DNA from 2 places in the Leptolyngbya sp. CCNP1308 genome. Region 2 is predicted to be linked to the other one. Evidence: riboswitches for the same ligand, from Rfam matches in the RefSeq annotation. Region 2 holds a riboswitch; the other holds the start of a gene.
What was found. Region 2 has a riboswitch for cyclic di-AMP ahead of ntrB (nitrate ABC transporter permease). Riboswitches for the same ligand answer to the same signal wherever they lie in the genome.
Positions count from the first base shown of each region.

Region 1: another riboswitch for cyclic di-AMP. It lies ahead of VB780_RS26195 (SLC13 family permease); the one in region 2 lies ahead of ntrB (nitrate ABC transporter permease).

Region 1 covers NZ_JAYGIH010000105.1:108,188-122,538, forward strand. The annotation lists gene VB780_RS26175 (response regulator) at 1-803, shown strand, start outside; gene VB780_RS26180 (hypothetical protein) at 1,135-1,896, shown strand; gene VB780_RS26185 (2-isopropylmalate synthase) at 2,142-3,761, opposite strand; gene VB780_RS26190 (hypothetical protein) at 4,095-4,664, opposite strand; gene VB780_RS26195 (SLC13 family permease) at 5,438-6,775, opposite strand; cyclic di-AMP (ydaO/yuaA leader) riboswitch at 6,884-7,037, opposite strand; gene VB780_RS26200 (glycosyltransferase family 2 protein) at 7,339-8,349, opposite strand; gene VB780_RS26205 (UPF0104 family protein) at 8,415-9,389, opposite strand; gene VB780_RS26210 (C40 family peptidase) at 9,423-10,112, opposite strand; gene VB780_RS26215 (hypothetical protein) at 10,149-11,618, opposite strand; gene VB780_RS26220 (AbrB family transcriptional regulator) at 11,882-12,283, opposite strand; gene VB780_RS26225 (Rrf2 family transcriptional regulator) at 12,520-12,963, shown strand; gene cbiB (adenosylcobinamide-phosphate synthase CbiB) at 12,941-13,942, shown strand; gene VB780_RS26235 (hypothetical protein) at 14,283-14,351, shown strand, end outside.
Region 2 covers NZ_JAYGIH010000111.1:22,094-29,129, reverse strand. The annotation lists gene VB780_RS28995 (ABC transporter ATP-binding protein) at 287-1,132, opposite strand; gene VB780_RS28990 (ABC transporter substrate-binding protein) at 1,291-2,706, opposite strand; gene ntrB (nitrate ABC transporter permease) at 2,844-3,692, opposite strand; cyclic di-AMP (ydaO/yuaA leader) riboswitch at 3,790-3,953, opposite strand; gene VB780_RS28980 (aldo/keto reductase) at 4,197-5,174, opposite strand; gene VB780_RS28975 (peroxiredoxin) at 5,341-5,892, shown strand; gene speE (polyamine aminopropyltransferase) at 6,193-7,036, shown strand, end outside.

The sequences.
Region 1 (14,351 bases), on a different contig from region 2:
GCCGGTTACAGCAGGTGATTTGGAACCTAATCTCCAACGCCGTTAAATTCACACCCCAGGGTGGCAATGTACAGGTACGGCTAGAGAAAATTGAAGAAGAACATGCTGTACCCCCACGCCCCCCCGTTACCTATGCTCAAATTACGGTCAGTGATACTGGCAAAGGCATTACCACTAGCTTTTTGCCCTATGTCTTTGACTACTTTCGGCAAGCCGACAGCACAACCACTCGAAGTTTTGGGGGGTTAGGTCTGGGGCTGGCGATCGTCAGTCACCTGGTTGAACTGCATGGCGGCACCGTTCAGGCTGCGAGTTTAGGAGAAGGGCAAGGCTCAACCTTTATCGTGAGGCTCCCCATTATTGACAGCTCAAAATTGCGTCCAGATCATCCCTCGTCTGACAATCATTCAGAGCTGCATTTGAACGGATTGCGAGTGCTTTTTGCTGATGACGAAAGAGATTCGCGAGAGCTAGTTACTTTTTTGCTAGAACAGCAGGGTGCAGAGGTTACTCAGGTAGGGTCGGCTAGTGAGGCTTTAAGTCAGCTGCAGCAAGCAGAGTTTGATTTGCTCATTAGCGATATCGGCATGCCCGATATGGATGGTTACGGATTGATTCGGCACATTAGGGAGCGATCGTCCGACCAGATTAGAGATATTTTGGCGATCGCCATCACCGCCTATGCTGGAGAAAGCAATCAGCAGAAAGTATTAGCAGCCGGATTTCAGCAGCATATTACTAAACCAATTGAGCCAGAAACGTTGTTGCAAACGATTTGGACGCTAATGCAGAAAAAGGGGTAATATCGCAGAAATGGTGGCTGCGTTGTAAGAATAGGTGAAGGGTAGGGTGACCTCAGACCTCACCCCATGTACCACACTGGCGGAGAGGTTGTTGGTGCGATCGCTCCCCGTCAACCGTGCAACAGCACTTTTGCTTACCAACGCAAGCTTTTGTAGATTGTAAGACTAAAGGCTGTTGGATAAGCACCCATTTAGAGAGTTTATACAACATAATTGACAAACAACACCCCCTACCGGGGAATGGACCACAAAAAGTGACAGATAACACCTTACAATCAGGGACTTATCCGTCACATCTGACACATAATACACAGTTAGCTAGGGTGAAAGTTTGGACGACTTGGAGAAAGTTCAACGCCTTATTCAGAAGGGCGAGGAAGTCATTCAGACTCATCGTCCTAACCCACCGAACGTTATCGGTTTTCCCACACTCGATTCGGGCGCCTTCTCGTCTTGGAGAAGCCAGACCCTCCAGTTCCTTGAATCGCGGCTTCCTCCAGGCAGTCCTTACATCGAGTCATTCCGATCCGCTACAGGGCACAAGGAATATATCGGCAGTGCTAAGTCGGGGCTAGGTGTGCTACGAGCGGTTCAGGAAGATCTTGAATCCGGAGACATTGGCTCTGCTGAGGCTGAATACAACCCGATTCAGCTTGTCGGCTCGATCTGCGAGCGGTTCCATCTAATTGCGCGGCAACTTAGGTCGAGGCGCGAGGACCGCGCCACCCTTGATGTACAAGACGAATATGATGTTCAAGACCTAATGCACGCGTTGCTACAACTGTACTTTGACGACATCCGTCCCGAGGAGTGGTGCCCAAGCTACGCGGGCAAGACGTCTCGTATGGATTTTCTGCTGAAGTCAGAGCAGATGGTCATCGAGATCAAAAAAACGCGGCCGGGTCTGGGTGCCAAAGAGCTCGGTAGCCAGCTCATCGAGGATATCGCCCGATACGAGACTCACCCTAACTGTGATGTTCTCGTATGCTTCGTCTACGATCCCGACGGCCGGATTGCAAATCCACGTGGAATCGAAAATGATCTACGTAAGACGTCGGGCGAGCTACTAGTCGAAGTTCTAATCCGCCCCTAGCTAACAAGCACATCGAGCCGGGGTGTGTCTCCCTTTGCAATAAGTGAGTTGCACGCAGTTCATGCGCACCAACGTTATATCAAATTCAAATCACACAGCCCCAATTCTCAAAGTGCCAAACACAAGGGTGTTGGCGCAACCCGGCCCTAAGACTTTATGCCCTAGCTCTGCTCCCTTAGAATTGGAGGGCGAAAGGCTGAAACAGTGCTACACAGTGAATCAGCCTCACATCTACCCCGTGGCTTTTACAGTGAAGCCGTTACCGTTTCTCGCTGGGGATGGATGGCTTGCCCGGTCTGCAACGCCGTGTACAGCCGGTTGAGTGCGTGCAGATAGGCGTGAGCCGAGGCCACCACAATATCCGTATTCGCCGCATGGCCCGAAAACACCCGGTCTTCGTGGCGAATGCGAATGGTCACTTCCCCTAGCGCATCAATGCCCTCAGTCACCGACTGCACCGAGAACTCGATCAGCTGGTTGGGAATATCCACCACCCGGTTGATCGCTTTATAGACCGCATCCACCGGCCCAGTGCCGATCGCAGCATCCATTAGCTCCTGCCCATCAGGCGTGCGAATGGTGACGGTGGCGGTGGGCTTGGCGCTGTCACCGCAGGAAACCTGCACCAGGTCGAGGTGAAAGTGCTCAGGGGTCTGCCGGGTTTCGTCGTTGACGATCGACTCAATATCCCAGTCGGTGATTTCTTTTTTCTTGTCGGCCAGCTCTTTGAACCGCAAAAAGGCGCGGTTGAGGGCCTGGTCATCCAGCTCATAGCCCAGCTCTTGCAGGCGGGTGCGAAAGGCATTGCGGCCCGAGTGCTTGCCCAGCACGATCTGGTTGTCGGTGAGGCCAATGGACTGGGCGTCCATGATTTCGTAGGTGAGCTTGTTTTTGAGCACGCCATCCTGGTGGATGCCTGACTCGTGGGCAAAGGCATTGGCCCCCACGATCGCCTTATTCGGCTGCACAAACATGCCGGTCAGGTTCGACACCAACCGCGAAGTCTTGTAGATCTGGCGGGTGTCAATGTTGGTGAGGGGTTCCTCCGACTCGGCGGGGCGACCCAAAAAGGGATTGTAGAAGGCGCGGCGCACGTGCATGGCCATCACCAGTTCTTCTAGCGCCGCGTTGCCCGCTCGCTCGCCGATGCCGTTGATGGTGCATTCAAGCTGGCGCGCCCCGGCTTTCACCGCTTCGAGGAAATTGGCCACCGCCAGGCCCAGGTCGTTGTGGCCGTGGACGGAGATCACCGCCTGGTCGATGTTCGGCACGTTGGCTTTAATGCCGCGAATCAGGTCGCCAAACTCAGTGGGGGTGAGGTAGCCCACGGTGTCGGGGATGTTGACGGTGGTGGCCCCAGCCGCGATCGCCGCCTCCAGCACCTGATAGAGAAATTCTGGATCAGATCGCCCCGCATCTTCGGGCGAAAACTCCACATCGTCGGTGAAGGTTTTGGCGTAGGCCACCATCTCTGGGGCGATCGCCAGTACCTCTTCCCGGCTCTTGCGCAGCTTGTACTGCATGTGGATATCGGAGGTGGCGAGGAACGTGTGGATGCGCCCTTTAGCGGCGGGCTTAACTGCCTCGCCCGCTCGCTCGATGTCGCCTTTGGTGGCGCGGGCCAGGCCGCAGATGGTGGGGCCAGTTTCGGTGCCAACTTCCCGCGCAATCTTCTGCACCGCCTCAAAATCGCCGGGGCTAGCGAAGGGGAACCCGGCTTCGATGATGTCAACCCCCAGCCGGGCCAGCTGCTTCGCAATCACCAGCTTCTCCTCGACATTCAGTGTGGCCCCAGGAGACTGCTCGCCGTCCCGCAGGGTGGTGTCGAAGATGAGAATGCGATCGGGGCTGGGCGGGTTGCTCATGGTGACTCCCACGGAGTAGACGGTAAAGGGTGCTAGATCGACGGTAGATCGTTTTCCAGACGATGACCACAGGAAGCGGGTTCGACTCTGGAACAGATCAGATAAATGTATCGGTTCTAACTATTCTACCGGCACAAAGTCGGATTCGCTACGACTTAGCCGGGGCATTTTGAGCGATCGCTGACATAGCCTCTGCCTTCAGACAACGTTTCTGCCCAGCCAGCGCCTAGCCCCCCAGCAACAGGTCTCCCCCACCAGTGCGATTGTGATCGCGCCAGGCGGGGGAGACCTATGGATGGCAGATTGACCCTAGAGCCTTACCACTGGAGGACTCTAGCCTCTCCAGTCAGAAGCTCGCATTCTCAGAACTTGGTTAACACTGTCAATGTAGCCCTGGTCTTCCATGAGGGCGCTGCTGATATAGCCCTGGTTGATAGCAGCTTCAACGATGTTTTGACCCTCGGCATTGCCTTGGCGCGCCTTGTGAGCCGAGTAACCTTCGCCGCCGCCTTGGTTTAGCTCGCCCCTAACGGCCATGTAGGCCAGCTGGAACGGGCTCACTAGATCAGTGGAGAGAGACTCACCCATGCCCATGCTGTTCAACTCAGTGCTGGGCATTGAGGTTTGCCCAGGGGTTTGCATCTGTCCAGAATCTTGCGATCGGGGCTGTTGGCGGCCCGGAGTTTGGTTGGGATAGGACTCTGGATTTTGCCCAGGTACTCGCTCAGGCGCTTGATTAGGAGCCTGGCTGGGAGTCCGATCCATGCCGGGAGTTTGCATCTGCCCAGAATCTTGCGATCGGGGCTGTTGGCGGCCCGGGGTTTGGTTGGGATAGGACTCTGGATTTTGCCCAGGCACCCGCTCAGGCGCTTGATTAGGAGCCTGGCTGGGAGTCCGATCCATGCTAGGGGTTTGCATTTGCCCAGAATCCTGAGATCGCGGCTGTTGGCGGCCCGGAGTTTGGTTAGGATAAGACTCTGGATTTTGCCCAGGCACCCGCTCAGGCGCTTGGTTGGGAGCTTGCATCTGCCCAGGAGTTTGTTGCTGACCGGGAGCTTGAGACTGCAAAGTTCCTTGAGTTTCGGCAAAGGCGGCAGGCGCAGCTACCCCTGCGAGAAAAAGTGCTGAAATTGTGCCTATAGATAGTCGTTTCATCGCGGACCTCAAAATTGGATTTTGTACAAGATTCGCTGTTGCTTTCTACTAGCAAAAGAATCTTGGCTTGTGATCCAAAAGTCTTTACATCTGCTTTTCGATGCTTTTTCGCCAAGCTGAAAGGGTTTTTGCTTAGAAAAATTGATCGCAAAGGCGAGAGTTAAAGCTCTAAGCTCCACAAGCTCTCACTACAACGTAAGGATAATTTTACAAAGTGAAGTCTTCCCCAGGGAGGAGATGATCCCCATGCATTTGAAAGATCTCCTTGAGGATGAACATCCACGATGAAATCATCTGATCGCCAAAAAAATAAGTATTAATTGGGGCGATCGCATGACCTCTAATTAATATCTATCCCATGACGGTGCCCTTTCAAGAAACCCGCCAACCACAGTTGGCTAGCGGGTTTTCTCATCCCCAAAAAGAGGGGCGTTGATTCTGGAGTGCGATCGCTAAATGCTTTGATTTTGATTTAGCGCATCTACTCGTCGGCATAGCGATCGCCCCCTTGGAGTCGCAGCCTACAGCAGAAATCGAATCCCCACGTAGGCACTGATGGTGATGAGCTGTAGCGCCATGATCGGCAGGCCGTAGCTCAAAAACTGCCGGAACGAAATTGGTTTGCCGTGCTGCTCGGCAATTCCCGCCGCCACAATGTTCGACGATGCGCCTACCAGGGTGCCGTTGCCGCCCAGGGTTGCGCCAAACATCATCGCCGCAAACAGCGGCAAAATTTCGGGCGGAATCTGCCCGGCAAAGTCGGGTGACATCAGCTCTGGCCCGGCAAGATTCACGTTCACCAGGTATTCCTTCAGCAGGGGCACCATCGCCACCACCAGGGGAATGTTGGGAATCAGGCTGGAGAGAATGCCGGTGACAAACAGCAGCAGCATCGCGCCCAGGGCAATATTTTGGCCGATCACCACCCCCAGCAGGCCCGAGGCCGAGCTGATCACCCCAGTTTCTTGCAGGCCGCCAATCAGCACAAACACGCTCATGAAGAAGACCAGCGTGCTCCAGTCAACATCGCGCAGAATGTTGTGCACTGTGTCAATGCCGCTGTGGTGGGTGAGCAGCAGGCAGAGGGCGGCACCGAGCAGAGCTATCGCCGCCGGAGATATCGGCACCGGCAGGCTTTCGCCCACCACAAACAGCACCAGCACCAGCCCGACAATCAGCCCGCCCAGGGCCAGCATGCGGGGATGGTTGACGACCGGGTGGGGCAGGTGGTCAAGGTCAGCCAGCTTTTTGTTCCAGGTGTTGGGAAAGAGGATGGGTAGTATGACGACAATGGTGGCGATCGCCACCACACCCCCCAGGCTGAGCTTAGTGAGATACTCCAAAAAGCTCATGTTGATTGCGTCGCCCACGATAAAGGTGGCCGGGTCACCCACCAGGGTCAGCAGGCCAGCGCTGTTGGCCACAAAAACCATCAAAATCAGCAGGGGCACAAAGTTGATGTTGAGTTCTGCCGCCATAGGCGGAATCAGCGGGGCCAGCAGCATGACCGTGGTGGCGTTGGGCAGCATGGCGCAGATCGGCGTGGTGATGGCCACAATGCCCAGCAGCAACCGCTTGCCTTCGCCGCGAGCCATAATCACCATTTGGGTAGCCAGGTATTCAAAAATCTTGGTGGGCTCAAAGGCGCGCACCATCACCATCACCCCAAAGAACAGCGCCAGGGTGGCGTGGCTGTTGCCGATGTAGCCAATCGCTTGGTCGAGGGTGAGCACATGGAAAAATATCAGCAGCATTGCTCCCAAAAAGGCCGCAACGGTGAGGTGCATGCGCTCGGTGGCAATCAGGGCCAAGACTCCAAAAAAGACCACCGACGCGGTGATCTCAGACCAGATTTCCATAGCCTGTCTCCTTGTTGTGGTGCTAAACAAAACCCTTCGATGACGACTGTCATCGAGGGGTTAACTGTCGTAGGAGAACTACGGATAGCGTTAAAAAAAGCTTCCAGTACGTTCTCTCCCAAGGCCGACGGAGTTAGCTGACGGGCGAGGGGTGAGAGATCCCCTTCTCTGGCGATGCGTTTCGCCCTGAGATAAGCCCCAAAAGTTGGTTCCTCCGCTTCAGCGAACTCTTAACGAGCGCTGAATTAGGCAGCGTAACTATTGAGTTGAAGCAGAATCTAGCACGTTTGCCCAGATTCAACAATCCGCAAATGCTCACGGGCCACCGGATACCGAGGACGGGCTAGGCGTATCTCACCCAAAAACACATCCTTTCCAAGGACTCCAAAAACGCCAACTCCTCCCGTTGGGCCGGTCGCGGTGAGATCCCGGAAAAGTAAAGTATTTAGGCGATTTCCGGAAAACTTTCTTCCTAATGGTGGGCAGTGCCCACCCTACGGTGGCTACAGTCGCCGAATAAAGTAGGGATCTTCTTTTCTAGAAATTTCTTTAGTTAGGACAGTCTAATCTTGAGATGCAGCGTTGCTGACCACCTCACGCACCCGATAGATGGGTCGCTGCTGCGATTCGTGGTAGGTGCGCATCAGCAGTTCGGCCAGCAGGCCAAAGCTGAAGAGCTGGATACCTGCCAGCAGAAGGACAACGGCAAGGACAAGGAGGGGGCGATCGCCGATATCCTGGTCAGCCAAAATCTTTACCAGGGTGAGATAAACCCCCAGGGCAATGCCCGCCGCCATCGACGCCAGCCCCAGGCTGCCAAACACATGCATGGGCCGGGTGAGAAACTTTTTCATAAAGTAGACGGTGAGCATATCCATCACCACGCGCAGGGTGCGGCCCAGGCCGTACTTACTGGTGCCAAAGCGGCGGGGGTGGTGGGTGACGGGCATTTCGGTAATGCGTGCCCCTTCGATAAAGGCCAGGGCAGGCAAAAAGCGGTGCAGCTCGCCGTAGAGGTTGAGGTCGCGAATCACCTCGGCCCGGTAGGCCTTGAGGGAACAGCCGTAGTCGTGCAGCTCAACCCCGGTAACGCCAGCAATCAGCCAGTTGGCAATTTTGGAGGGAATCAGCCGGGTGAGGGTGTTGTCTTGGCGATTTTTGCGCCAGCCGCTGACCAGGTCGTAGCCCTCGTTGAGGCGATCGAGCAGGCGGGGAATGTCGGCGGGGTCGTTTTGCAGATCGCCATCCATAGTAATCACGATCTGGCCCCGGGAATGGTCAAATCCGGCGGCCATGGCGGCGGTTTGGCCGTAGTTGCGGCGCAAAATCACCGCCCGCAGTTGGGGATACTGCTGGGCCAGCTCGCGCAGGCGATCGCTCGAACCATCGGTAGAGCCATCGTCTACCCCCAAAATTTCGTAGCTGTAGCCCAGCCCGTCGAGCGCTCTAGTGATGGCCTCAACCAGGGCAGGCAGGCTGTCGTACTCGTTGTACACCGGCACCACCACCGAAATGTCGATGGGAACCGTGAGCGCGGGCAGTGCAGAAACCGAGGGGGACTGGGTAGATGTCATGGCAGCTTCGGCACAACGGGGAAGACCATCAAAAACCGTATCACTGCCGTCTGGGGATAGGCAATTTACTTGAGTGTACTGGAAAGGCTTTGATCAAGCGTGGCCAACCCCGCTCCTAGAGCCTCGGCCAGGGTACTGACCACCCGGTACAGCACCACCGCGCTCAGCACCACGGCGGCAGAGAACTGACCCTGGAGCAGACTGAGGGCGATCGCCTCAAATACGCCCAGCCCCCCCGGTGCGCCCGGCACTACCAATCCCCCCAGCCAGGCCAGGCTAAAGGCGCTGATCGTACTGGGCCAAGCGATCGCCGCCAGCGGTGTCACGGCGTTGAGCACCAGGCAGAAGCCGATGCCGCGCAGGGCTATGTAGCCGAACTGGCCGAGGAGGGGTTTGAGGGGGTAGTGGCGGAGACCGGGAGAGGGGGAATTTTGAATTTTGAATTTTGAATTTTGAATTGGGGGAGGTGAGGGAGATTCGCTGGCGGTGATAGCAGCAGTTTTGGAGCGGCCCAGGCGATTGACCAAGGGATTGAGCCAGCGGGGAGAAAGGGTGGCGAGGACGACGCCCAAGCTCAAGAGCTGCAAGGGCCAGTAGTGGGTAGGGGTGGCGATACCCACTACTAGGGCGGCGGCGGCCATAAGGAGAGGTTCTAGGGCGACGCCGATGATGGCCGTGCCGTTATCGACCCCCGCACTCCGCAGGGCGCGCACTCGGCCAAAAAAGTGCCAGACGTTGCCGGGCAGATATTTCAGCAGATTGGTTTGCAGGTAAACGGGGGCGCTCCAGCTGCCGGGGATGGGCTGTTGCAGGGCTTGCAGGGCCCAGCTCCACACCCAGCCTGCCCAGGTGTGGGCCAGCAGCGTGACGCCCAGGGCCAGCAGCAGCAGGCTCCAGCCCTGGGGGCTAATGCGCAGGGAGCTGATGTCATCCCAGTGGCGCACCAGGGTGTGGAGCAAGAAGGCGATCGCTGCACCCACCACCACCCAGCGGGCCAGAGGCTTCAGGCGCTTGAGCCAGGCAGCATGCAAAAACGACAAGGGCGACCCTCAAACAGGCAAACGCTGCTTGGACTATAGCGCGCCGCCCGAGCAGTAGCTGGTCATTACCCGCCCCGCCCGGCGCAGCTGCTGGTGGTAGGCCGCGCTCACGGGATGCGACAGATTACTTAACGAGTCAATACCAATCCCGTTGCGGCCCTGATCAATCCCCGAACTGTGAATATAGTCGCCCTGGCCTAGGTAGAGGGCAACGTGCTTCGTGCGTTCAGGCGTGCCAAAAAAGATTAAGTCCCCCGGCGTCAGCTCATCCCAGGCGACGGGCTGGGTAAAGGCCTCCTGCTGGTACGAGTCGCGGGGCAGGCGAATGCCCACCGAGGCAAAGGCCGCCTGCATCAGCCCCGAGCAGTCGTAATTGGGGCCAACCGTGCCGCCCCACAGATAGGTATTTGGCATCGCCATCGCCCGCTCTGTAAAGGCGATCGCCTCCGGCAGGCGAGGCGCAATGGCGCTGCGATCGAGGGAAACGGGCTGATAGGGTTGCTCGGCAGGCTGGAGCGCATCCCAATCAGCGGCATTGATCCAGCCAGGATAGTCATCCTCACAGAGCACCACGGCGTAGGCATTGGAGGACTGCTGCTCAGCCTCTACCCGCCTCAGATGCCGCCCCACCGCCGCCTGGGTCACCAACCCCTCCAGTTCAGCCGTTTTATAGAGATTCAGTGCCTGCCTACAAATATATTCCTGCCCAAACAACTCCCCCATCACCCCTATCTCCCTCACCTCCCTCATCCACCTCACCTACTCCGGCTTCTCCCCCGTATTGCGCACATTCACCACCTTCTTCAGCACGTTAAACCAGAACGTTGACCCCATAGAGATGGCAAACCCGCTGATTAGCCAGCCCAGCAGGCGGCGCGGCACAAAGGGAATCGGCCAGGCCTCCTCGGCGGCGAGCTGCTGCTGCATCACCATCTCGCCATAGCCCAGCGGAAAGGGAATCTCATCAAGAGCTTGGTTTACAGCGGTCTGCACCTGCTCAATGTCTTGGCCCAAGTCGCCAGTAGACTCGGCTACCAGCTGGTCGGCGGTCTGGGTAATCGAGTCGCGCAGAATCGGGTCCACGGCCAGGCGAGTGGCGATGTGAAACGAGTCGGCGTTGATGGAAACTGCCGTGGCAATGCCAATCATCAGCGCGACGGCCTTGGCGTTGCGCTTGTAGACCCCGGTGGCCCGCTCCATGCCGCGATCGAACCACTTTTCGAGTTCGAGGCCAAACAGTTTGACATCGTCGCGGGTGCTGTCGGCGGTAACTTCGATCTTGCGGGCGATCGCCGCCAGACTGCTGCGCAAAGCCGGGGTAATGGGAGCCTGAGCTAGGCGATCGATCAGCGCCTGGGCATCGAGGTTGCCGCCCTGAGCTAGACGCTTTAACTCGCTGTAGGCGGGGCTGTTGTCGTCAAAAATGTCGAGCAGCTGGGCCACGTTGGGTCGCAGTTTACTGAGCATAGCCGCCCGCTCGGTGGGGGTGCTGGCCAGCCCGCGCTTGATATACTCCAGGCGACGCAAAAACGTTTCAGTGAGGGGATGGCCGTCAGGTAATACATCCGTTGCCATCAGCCCAAACTCCTCCAGACGGTTGACAACGCGATCGAGGCTTTCGGGCAGCGAGACAATGCCCGCCTGAAAGTCGTCGATAATTGTACGGATGCCCTGCTCTAGCTGCTGAAGTTCGCTGTTGAGCAAAAACTCGTTGCCGGTGCTGGCCTTGAGGTCGCTGAGAATGTTGGTGACAGGGCCGAGGACGCGATCGCGGGCAAAACCGTGGATGCGATCGTTGGCCAGCACCTGCCACAGGTTGCCCAGCTGCATGCGCTCTAGCAGACTGTTGGCAAAGGCCTCGGGCGGAATGTAGCTGGGGCCGCTGGTTTTGCCCACCCCAAACACATTGCGCTGGCCGGTCAGGGTGCGGTAAACGCGGCCAATCAAGTGCGAAATGCGCCGAAACGATCGCGCGATCGACCCCTTAGCCTCCTGGTTCAACCCGCGAATCCAGGGGCTTTCGTAGAGGGCGTCCGCCAGAGCCTGGGCCGACGCTTCGCGATCGCGATCGTTGCCCGCCAGCAGCACTTCAATGGACTGCTTAAGATGCTCCGCTCGCCATTGCAAAAGCGTGCCAATAATTTCCTGGGCCTCACTCGCCAGCAGGCTCAGCACAAAAAAGATAAAGACTAGCCCTAGGGCAATGTCTAAAACTATAGGAAAGTTCATGAACCAATCGTACGATTCTGTATTTTCAAACCCATCTTGCCTGCTGCTGGGCGATGAAAAAATCTCCCGCTTTCCAGCAGTAAAAAGAGCCACTTCGCCCCCTTAAAGGCATTGGCAAAGAGTGAGCCCGGTAGAGGGCTAAGGAGCACTAAAAAAAGGCGAACCAAACCCTTGTGGACTTGGTTCGCCCATTGTACTCAAGCGACCTAAAAACGGATCACTCTCGCCCAAAACCTAAAGGGAGTACCTACCGCTCAGATTTTCTACTCATCGTCGTCCATCAGGGCACCATTTTCTCCCAGCTGCTTGAGCCGGATATGCTTGCGCCCCAGGGTAATTTCAAACTCGTCGCCCGCTTTGAGCCCCATCTGCTTGGTGTAGGCCGAGCCGATCAGTAGGTTGCCGTTAGACTGCACCGTAATGCGAAAACTGGCGCTCCGTCCGCCGCGCCCGTTGCCGTTCTGGACGCTATCAAACTGAATACCCTCCGCCTCAAGCAGGGCGTTGAGAAATTTCATCATGTTGACCCGGGGTTTGCCCGCCTTGGTCAACGTGTAATAGCCACAGGCTTTTGCCTTGTCTTCTTTGCTAAGCTCGTCGAGATCTTTGACCTTTTGTAGTAGCTCTTGACCAATCAGTGGTTCTACCTGGGTTGCCTTAGCCATTCACTCTATTCTCGTTCACAACGGTTTGCTCCAAACACTTTGAGCAGGAACAGCAGACCTGTTCTACCTGGCTCTACTTTAATGACAACACGCAAAATGATACTACAGCGAAATAGTTTTTTGCACTCTCTTTTTTTGCGCTCCTAACTGTGTAGCCCTAGGGCACAAAAGAACCGTCTTTTTGTCCTCCATGAACACCGTAGAATAGTGGCAACCGGCGGGATGATTTAAATCAGATGAAACTAACAACTCGCGGACATTACAGTGTTAAGGCACTGCTCGACCTGACGCTGCATCCCTCCCGCCGCCCTGTCTCGGTACACACCATTGCGGCGCGTCAGGGGCTGCCGCCGCCCTACCTAGAAAAATTACTGATTGAACTGCGGCGGGCCGGCATTGTGGAATCGGTGCGCGGCCCCCAGGGCGGCTATCGGTTAGCTAAGCCCGCTGACCAAATTTTTTTGGGCCAAATATTAGCCGCCGTAGGTGAACAGGTTGACCCGTTGCCGCGCCACAGCCCCCAGGCCGACCAGGCCGAAGACTGGGTTACCTTCGCGGTGTGGAACCGGCTTTCCCAAAAGCTGAACGAAGCCCTCTATAGTATTTCTCTGGAAGACTTGTATTTCGATGCCCGCAGTTGGCAGGCGGCCCAGGGGGATGATGTCAGCTTTGTGGTTTAACCACGCGATCGCACTGGTACTGGCAGCCGCCCTCGATCGCATCGTCGGCGACCCCTGGGGCTGGCCCCATCCCGTACAGGCGATCGGCCAGGTGATTACCTGGGGTTCGCAGAGCATTTTTCGCCTCAAGTTGTCGTCATTGGGGGAGCGATCGCTAGGCGTTCTCCTCGGTCTGGGCATCATTCTCGGCAGCGGGCTGGTGGGATGGGGCATGGTGCGCCTGGCCGGGATGGTTCATCCTGCTGTCGGGCTAGGGTGTGAAGTGGTGCTCTTGGCCAGCTGCTTTGCTGGGCGCAGCCTGCGGCGGGCGGCGGAAGACGTGCTGGCCCCGCTGGAGTCGGGCAATATTCCCCTGGCGCGGCAGCGGCTGGCCCTCTACGTGGGTCGCGACACCGAGAACCTGGATGAGCCTGAGATTTTGCGCGCGGTGCTCGAAACCGTCAGCGAGAACGCCACCGACGGCGTGCTGGCTCCGCTGTTTTACGCCTTGGTAGGAGCTTTTCTGCCCTGGGGCAGTGTACCCATGGCCCTAGCCTACAAAGCCGCCAGCACCCTAGACTCGATGATTGGCTACCGAGAAAGCCCCTACACCCACCTGGGCTGGTTTAGCGCCCGCTTTGAGGATGGGCTGACCTGGCTGCCCTGCCGCCTGACGGTAGCGACCATTGCCCTGCTGTCGGGAAATCCCCGCCGGGTCTGGGCTATTTGCCGCCGTGATGCCCCTGCCGACCCCAGCCCCAACGCGGGCTGGAGCGAGTGCGCCTACGCCGCTGCCCTGGGAGTGCAGCTGGGCGGACAGAATATATATAGAGGTCAGGTGAAAGAGAAACCGCTGCTGGGGGATGCAGTGGGGGAGATTGGGGGCGATCGCATCGATCAAGCCCTCACCCTCACCCGCCATGCCTTTCTACTGTGGATCGTCGTCGGAGTCAGTGCTATGGTCGCTGTAATGCGATGGACTAGTAGTCTAGTACCTTAATTTTGAGTGAGCAGGTTGTACAAAAGCCGCTGTTTTGGCCGCAGCGGTTAAAAAATCAAAGCTGGTCAAGGGGATGGTTGCCCATCGGCAGCGGAAGTCCCAGCTTGGCCAGTTTTTTACCCTTGCGATCGCTCAATTTACAATTTATGGCGGGGCTATTTACCCAAATCCCAACCGACCGTGCCTTCTACGTTAGAGGCTGAAACCGGAGTTGGCTCACTTTTAGCCAGTACACCTCCGCCATGCTGCATCCTCCCTGTAAAAAATCTGAATATTTGATCGGTTGGAGTACTCTTGGGTAATGTATACGCAGTCTTCTCCTCCAGTACAGATCTCAGGTATGAGTTCCGCCACCTCCTGGGTTCCCCGCCTCAGCCCCGATCGCCCGGTGGCCTACTTTCGCAACGAG
Region 2 (7,036 bases):
AAAATATTTTTATTTTTTAGGTAAATTTCTCGACTCTAATAGAAGGCCTTGAGCTGGCCTAAAAAGATGTTTTAGTCGGCATGTTTCCCCTAAAAACATCTTCCGCTGGAGGTATTTTGCGGTTGCTAAAGTAACCAAAAAGAGGGCGGCGATCGCCACCCTCTTTCCCCCTTCGGGTCATAGCCATAGCTATGGTGGCAGCTAGGTTAAGGTGCAGTAGGCCAGTCTGGCTAATCCTGCCTGGCTGTTACTCAGTAGCCTGCAAGCCTGACCTGACAAAAGCCTGCTAGCTGGCCATTTGCTCAAAGTAGCTGTCGAGGAACCCCAGGGCGTGGTTGCGCAGATCGTAATATTCTGACGACTCCCGCAGGGCGGTGCGATCGCGCGGGTGGTCAAAGGGCACGGTCAGAATTTCGCCAATCTGGGCATTGGGGCCGTTGGTCATCATCACAATGCGATCGGCCATATAGATGGCCTCGTCCACATCGTGGGTAATCATCATCACCGCCTGGGGGTTGCGCTCCCAAATGTCGAGCACCTGGCGCTGGAGGTGGCTGCGGGTGAGGGCGTCGAGGGCACCAAAGGGTTCATCCATCAGCAGCATTTTTGGCCGAATGGCCAGGGCACGGGCAATGCCCACCCGCTGCTTCATGCCGCCCGACAGCTCATCGGGGTATTTCTCGGCGGCGGCGGTGAGGTTCACCATCGCCAGGTGTTCTTCGACGAGGTCGGTGCGATCGCGGGGAGAGAGCTGATCGCACACCTCATTTACCGCTAGCCGCACGTTTTCGCGCACCGTCAGCCAGGGCAGCAGCGAGTATTGCTGAAACACCATCATGCGATCGGCCCCTGGTTTTTTAATGGGTGAACCCTCCAAGAACACCCCGCCAGAGGTAGCCTGCTCTAGCCCACTGACAATTTTGAGCAGCGTCGATTTGCCGCAGCCCGAGTGGCCAATAATGGCGATAAACTCGTTTGCTCCAACGGTGAGATTGATGTTGTCGAGCACCACCGTGGGGTCGCCGCCAGCGCTAGGGTAGGCTTTCACCAGGTCTTGAACGACCAAAAAATCGGTTTCAAACTCAGCCTGCCGTTGATCAGAGGGCTGCGAATATTGACTTGACTTAACCATGGTTTTCTCCTGAATAGTGCATCTAAATAACGGAAGACTGTTTCGCCGCAAAGGGGTTGGGTTAAATGGTTTAAAGGTTAGAAAGTTGAAAGGTTAGGATTTCTCAACCTTCCAACTTTTCAACCTTCCAACGTGCCAACTTTTTAACCCACCAACCCTCACCCCATAAAAATCCGCTGGGGACGATTAGCGCGAATCTCAAACCCATTCAGATAGCCCACCGGGTCGCTAGGGTCGTAGGCAACACCATCAATAAACAGTTCCCCAGGCTCTACTTTGTAGTCTTCTGCTGGGCAGTCGATGCCCATTTCAGCCGCAATGTCTCGATAGAGATCGGTGCGCCAGGCCTGGCGAGCTTTGGCCTCGGCATCGGCTGGAAACTCGGCAATTTGCCCCCAGCGAGCCGCTTGAGTCATTAGCCAGATCGACTGAGACTGCCACATAAAGGTGGAGTGGTCTCCAGGGGGATGGGGTAGATCCTCGGGTAGTTCAAAAAAGATGGTGCTGTCTGGTATTTGAACTTTGCGGCTTTTGCCGTCGAAACCGCCGTAGTTGTAGTTGCCCACCAGGCCGGGTTCTGTAAATTTGGGCGGTGCCCCGGTAAACGATCGATCCGAGATAATTGCCGCTACTTCGGTGCGGTTGGCTGGGTCATCGCAGTAGCGGCAGGCCTCGATCATCGCCTTGACGAGGGAGCGGTAGGTGTTGGGGTTTTCATTGATAAAGTCTTCCATTACCGCCAGTACTCGGTCGGGGTGGCCCCGCCATATCTCTTTGCCGTGGGCAAAGGTAAAGCCCACGTCCTCGTTGCCAGAGATGGCGCGAGTATTCCACGGCTCGGCCACCATGTAGGCCTGCATCGCCCCAATCCGCACGTTAGACACCATCTGCGGCGGCGGATTGATGATGATGCGAAAAGACTCTAGGGGGTCAACCCCCGCCGCCGCCGACAGGTAGCGAATGAAGTATTCGTAGATGGCCGAACTGAGTACCGTGGCCCACACCTTTTGCGTCGGTGGCAGCCCGTCAAAGTAGCCCCGAAAGTCGCGGCCAAAGGCCTCCAGGTCGCCCTCGTATTCTCGCCAGGGGCGCAGACCATAGTCCCACATGGCACGGTTCATAGTCATGGCGTTGCCGTGGCGGTGAATGGTCATGGCGGCACACATGGGAGCCTGGGGGGCACCCTCAGCCCCAACCCGGGCATTGGTCACCGCACCAGAAACTACGGGGGCGGCATCGACTCGCCCAAAGATGATGCCATCGCGGGAGGTGCCCCAGCTGGCCTCGCGGTTGAGGGTGACCGTCAACCCGTATTTGTAGAAAAACCCTTTGGCCTGGGCGATCGCAAAGGGAGCGCAGTCATTGACGGGCACGTAGCCCACTTTAATCTGCGATCGCTCTAAACTGGCTGGGTCAACCACCTGCTCGATGTCGGCGGCCTGCGCCGCCCCGCTGGAGGGTGGACTGCTTGAGCGATCGCTGGGGCGCAGCGCCTGACTACAGGCCGAAGCCGCTAGCCCCGCCGTAAACCCAACCGCCCCCTGCAAGAGCGATCGCCGATTGATCCTGGTCATGGCTTTAATCCTTTTGTCAGTGAGGTGTCACGAGGTGATTTAGACAGGTCGGCAGTGGTTGACTGCCGACCCAAAATTTGCTTTGCAAAGGCTTTGCTCAGCAGTGGCCTGAGCCGCTTTGCCAGCCAGCTTAAGGGCTATACGGCTTTGGTGGGGCGATGGGTGACCCATCGCTCGATCAGGGTAATGGCGTAGTCCAACAACAGGCCGGTAAGGCCAATAACAACCACCGCCAGAAATACCGAACTGAGGCTGAGCCGGTTCCATTCATCCCAGATAAAAAAGCCAATGCCAATGCCGCCCGTGAGCATTTCAACTGCCACAATTACTAGCCAGGCAATTCCTAAACTCAGGCGCAAACCCGTGAAAATGTAGGGTAGACTAGCGGGCCAAATAATCTTGGTCATTTGCCGCCAGCGCGGCATTTCTAGCACCTGTGCCACGTCTAAATAATCTTTGGGAACGCTGGCTACACCCAGGGCAGTGTTAATTACTGTGGGCCACAGGGAGGTGATAAAAATCACGAAAATGGCCGATGGGTTAGCCAGATTAAAAATCGACAGGGCAATGGGCAACCAGGCTACCGGAGACACCGGACGAAACAGCTGCACCAGGGGGTTGATGGCCGTCATGGCGCGGGGCGAAAGACCAATCCAAAAGCCAACTGGAATAGCCACTAAAGTTCCCAGCAAAAACCCCAACAGCACCCGGCGCAAACTGGCTAACAGCAGCCAGCCAATGCCCAAATTGCCCGGCCCCCGCCGGAAAAAGGGGTTGAAAATATAGTCGAGGTTGGCGACGAAGGCCTCCCAGGGCGTAGGCATCAGCGTGGTAAAAAAGCTGGCGATCACCCACCAGACCAGCAGCACGACGAGAAACGCGATCGCCGGCAAGACAATTCGCTCTAAGGGCAGACGCAATGGTGGATTGACAGATTCGGGCCGCCCCAAACGGGCAACCGCACGAGTGCGCAACTTACGCTGCATGAGACCCTCCTAGAGGTTAATCATGGACAGCGAACAAGCCGTGTTAACACGACTTAGGACACTGAAACAGCCAGGCACTACTAAAAATGCTGACGATTCAATCTCCCCTCAATGCCGACGAGGTTAGCTGACGGGCTAGGACTGAGAGATGTCCTTCTCCGATTACCCTCATTTGGGTATTTAGAACTCGGAGATTAGCCCCTTTACTGGTTCCCCCGCTCTATGGGCACTTAGTGCCGATAGACTAGGCTGACTTGTTCGATTAGATGAAGTCTAGATGCAAGTAACGGAGAATGTCAAGCAGGTTCATGCACTCTCTAACCCATTATTTCAGTTTGAATAACCCGCTCTATCTGCTGGTATAGGTACTTTTGCGTTGGGCTTTTTAGCGCGGTATGAAATCCTTTTAGGATCTCTTAGCTTTGGCCCCTTTAGCGACAGCTTAGCTACGCTAAATTGTCGCTAAGGCCACTTGTCTAAAGACAGATTTTGACCTGAAGTTGTCTAGCAATGGCTCTGGGTGAGTTGGGTAAGCTGAGCCTTTTCTTCAGGGGTGAGTTGCCAGCCGAGGGCACCGGCATTTTGGCTGGCCTGGTGGGCATTTTTAGCGCCAGGAATGGGTAGCACATTGCCCTGGCTCACCAGCCAGTTGAGGGCGACCTGAGCGGGGGTGCGGTCTCTTTTTTCACCCATGTCTCGGAGCGCTTGAATTACCGGCATCAGTTTGGTGAGGCCGCTTTGGCTAAAGCGCGGGTCGAGCCAGCGCGCTCCGGCGGGCTTGAGGTCGGCCTCTGGGGTATACTTGCCCGTCAGCAACCCCTGGGCCAGGGGGCTGTAGGCCAGAATGGTTACCCCCAGTTCTCGGGCTGTAGCGATCACGCCATTGGTTTCAGGTGTGCGGTTGAGCAATGAATACTGCACCTGGTTTACTGCCAGCGGCACGCCCTGCTCGGCCAGGTAGCCGTGGGCTTCGCGCATCTGGTTTGCTGAATAGTTGCTCACCCCCACGGCCCCAATGCGGCCCCGCTTGACCTCAGCAGCCAGGGCCTGCATGAGGTCTTTTTGGCTGAGCAAAAAACTCAGCGGCCAGTGCACCTGATAGAGGGCTACTGAGGCTACCTGGAGGCGATCGAGGCTGGCAGCTAACGCATCGGCCACCGACTGCTTAGAAAATCGCCAGGGCAGCGGAAAGTACTTGGTAGCCACTATTGCGCCCTGGGCGGCCGGCTGAGGGCGCTGCTGCATAAATCGACCCAGCAGCCGCTCCGACTGGCCAAACCCATAGATCTCAGCGGTGTCAAACAGGGTCAACCCAGCGTCGAGACAGGCGTCAAAGGCGGCGTGCAGGTCACTGTCGCTATAGGCTTTGCCGTAATCCCAAAATAGGGAGTCGCCCCAGGCCCAGGTACCCACTCCCAGCGCTGGTACCGTGGGGCCATCGGGGCCAAGGGTAATGGTCTGTAGGTCAGCAGTAGGAGACATAGTAAAGGTTCCTTGAAGGGGCCGTTGGCTGGAGGGGAGGGGACAGCAATATTGTAAACTTTGGTTAAAAAGCTTTCAGAAACCCCTATCGGTCGGATGACCTCAAGGCAGATGTTTCCCGTTTTGCCCTTCCCTTACGCCCTCTATTTCACAGGATCAGTTCTCTATGAATCGCCGTCGTTTACTGCGGGCCGCTCTGGGTCTCTGTCTCGCCTGGCTGAGCTGGATAATATCGCCAGCCCCGGCCCTGGCCCTGGGGGGTACCCAGATTCCGATTGGGGAGTTGGCTCCTGAGTTCACGTTGCCGACTAACGCGGGCGATGGGGAAATTTCTCTGGCTGATTTTCGCAATCAGTGGGTGGTGCTGTATTTTTATCCGCGCGACTTCACCTCAGGCTGCACCATTGAGGCCCAGCGATTTGAGCGCGATATAGCCGAGTACAAGGCTCGCAATGCCCAGATTGTTGGGATCAGCGCCGACAGCGTTGAGTCCCATGCTGAGTTTTGCGATTCTGAAGGGCTGGAGTTTCCGCTCTTGTCTGACCCCAAAGGGGCGGTGAGCAAGGCCTATGGATCGTGGCTGGGGGCAATGTCGCTGCGGCACACCTACATCATTGGCCCCGATGGCACCATGCAGGCCCGCTTTTTGGGGGTGCAGCCGGTGATTCACAGTCGAGAGGTGCTGGCGACGCTGGATGAGTTGCAGGCAAAGTCCTAGGCCCAGCGGCGGCGCGATCGCCCTTGGACTGGTCTTTAGACCACCGCACCCAGCCCGCTTTGAGGTATGCAGTAAACTGTCAGCCAGTGTATACCTGTTGTCGGCGGATTGCGATCGCCCCCTCCCCCTACGCCCCTACCCCAATGTGATCTGCCCTACATGCAAAAACGACCCTCGGGGTCTACACCATTACAAGATCCCTAAGGCAGGGCACTGCCCATGACCTAGGGAAATAGACTCTGAAACAGTGATACAGTAATCGATCTTTGATTTGGGCCAACTCTAAGGGGGAAAGGGCGCATGAATTCGCTCGGACGACATATTTTGGTTGAGTTCTTTGGCTGTTCGTCAGACATTCTCAACGACGTGCCGCTGATTGAGAGCAGTATGGTCGGGGCCGCTGCCGATGCCGGGGCCACGGTGATTAGCTCAGTGTTTCACCATTTTTCACCCTTTGGGGTGTCTGGGGTAGTGGTGATTCAAGAAAGTCACCTGGCTATCCACACCTGGCCTGAGTATCGCTACGCTGCGGTAGATTTATTTACCTGTGGTGATACCGTCAACCCCTGGATCTCCTTCGATAAGCTCAAGACAGCGTTTAAGGCCGACTACGGTTCGGCCCTGGAGATGAACCGGGGTCAGCTCGAACTGCTGGAGCGGATTGACGTTGACCTAGGCGAACTGCGCGACGAGGCCACCAACAAGCTAGTCACCCCAAAACAGAGCCGCAGCGTCTGGTTTACCGACAAAAATGACGACATTGCGCTGTCGATTCGCCACAAGGGCGATCGCATTTTTCGCGAAAAATCGCCCTACCAAACCGTCGAAATTTTTGACACCTTTGCCTACGGCAAAATGCTCACCATCGACAACATGGTGATGTGCAGCGAAAAGGATGAAAACGCCTACCACGAGATGATCATCCACGTGCCCATGCTGCTCAACCCAGCCTTTAAAGATGTGCTGGTAATCGGCGGCGGCGACGGCGGCAGCGTGCGCGAAATTCTGCGCCATCCCCAGGTGGAAAAGGTCACTATGGTTGAAATTGACGAAGCGGTAGTGCGAGCCTCGAAGGAATTTTTGCCTTCGCTCTCAGGCGCGCTCGAAGACCCCAAGCTCGACCTACGCATTGAAGATGGCATCG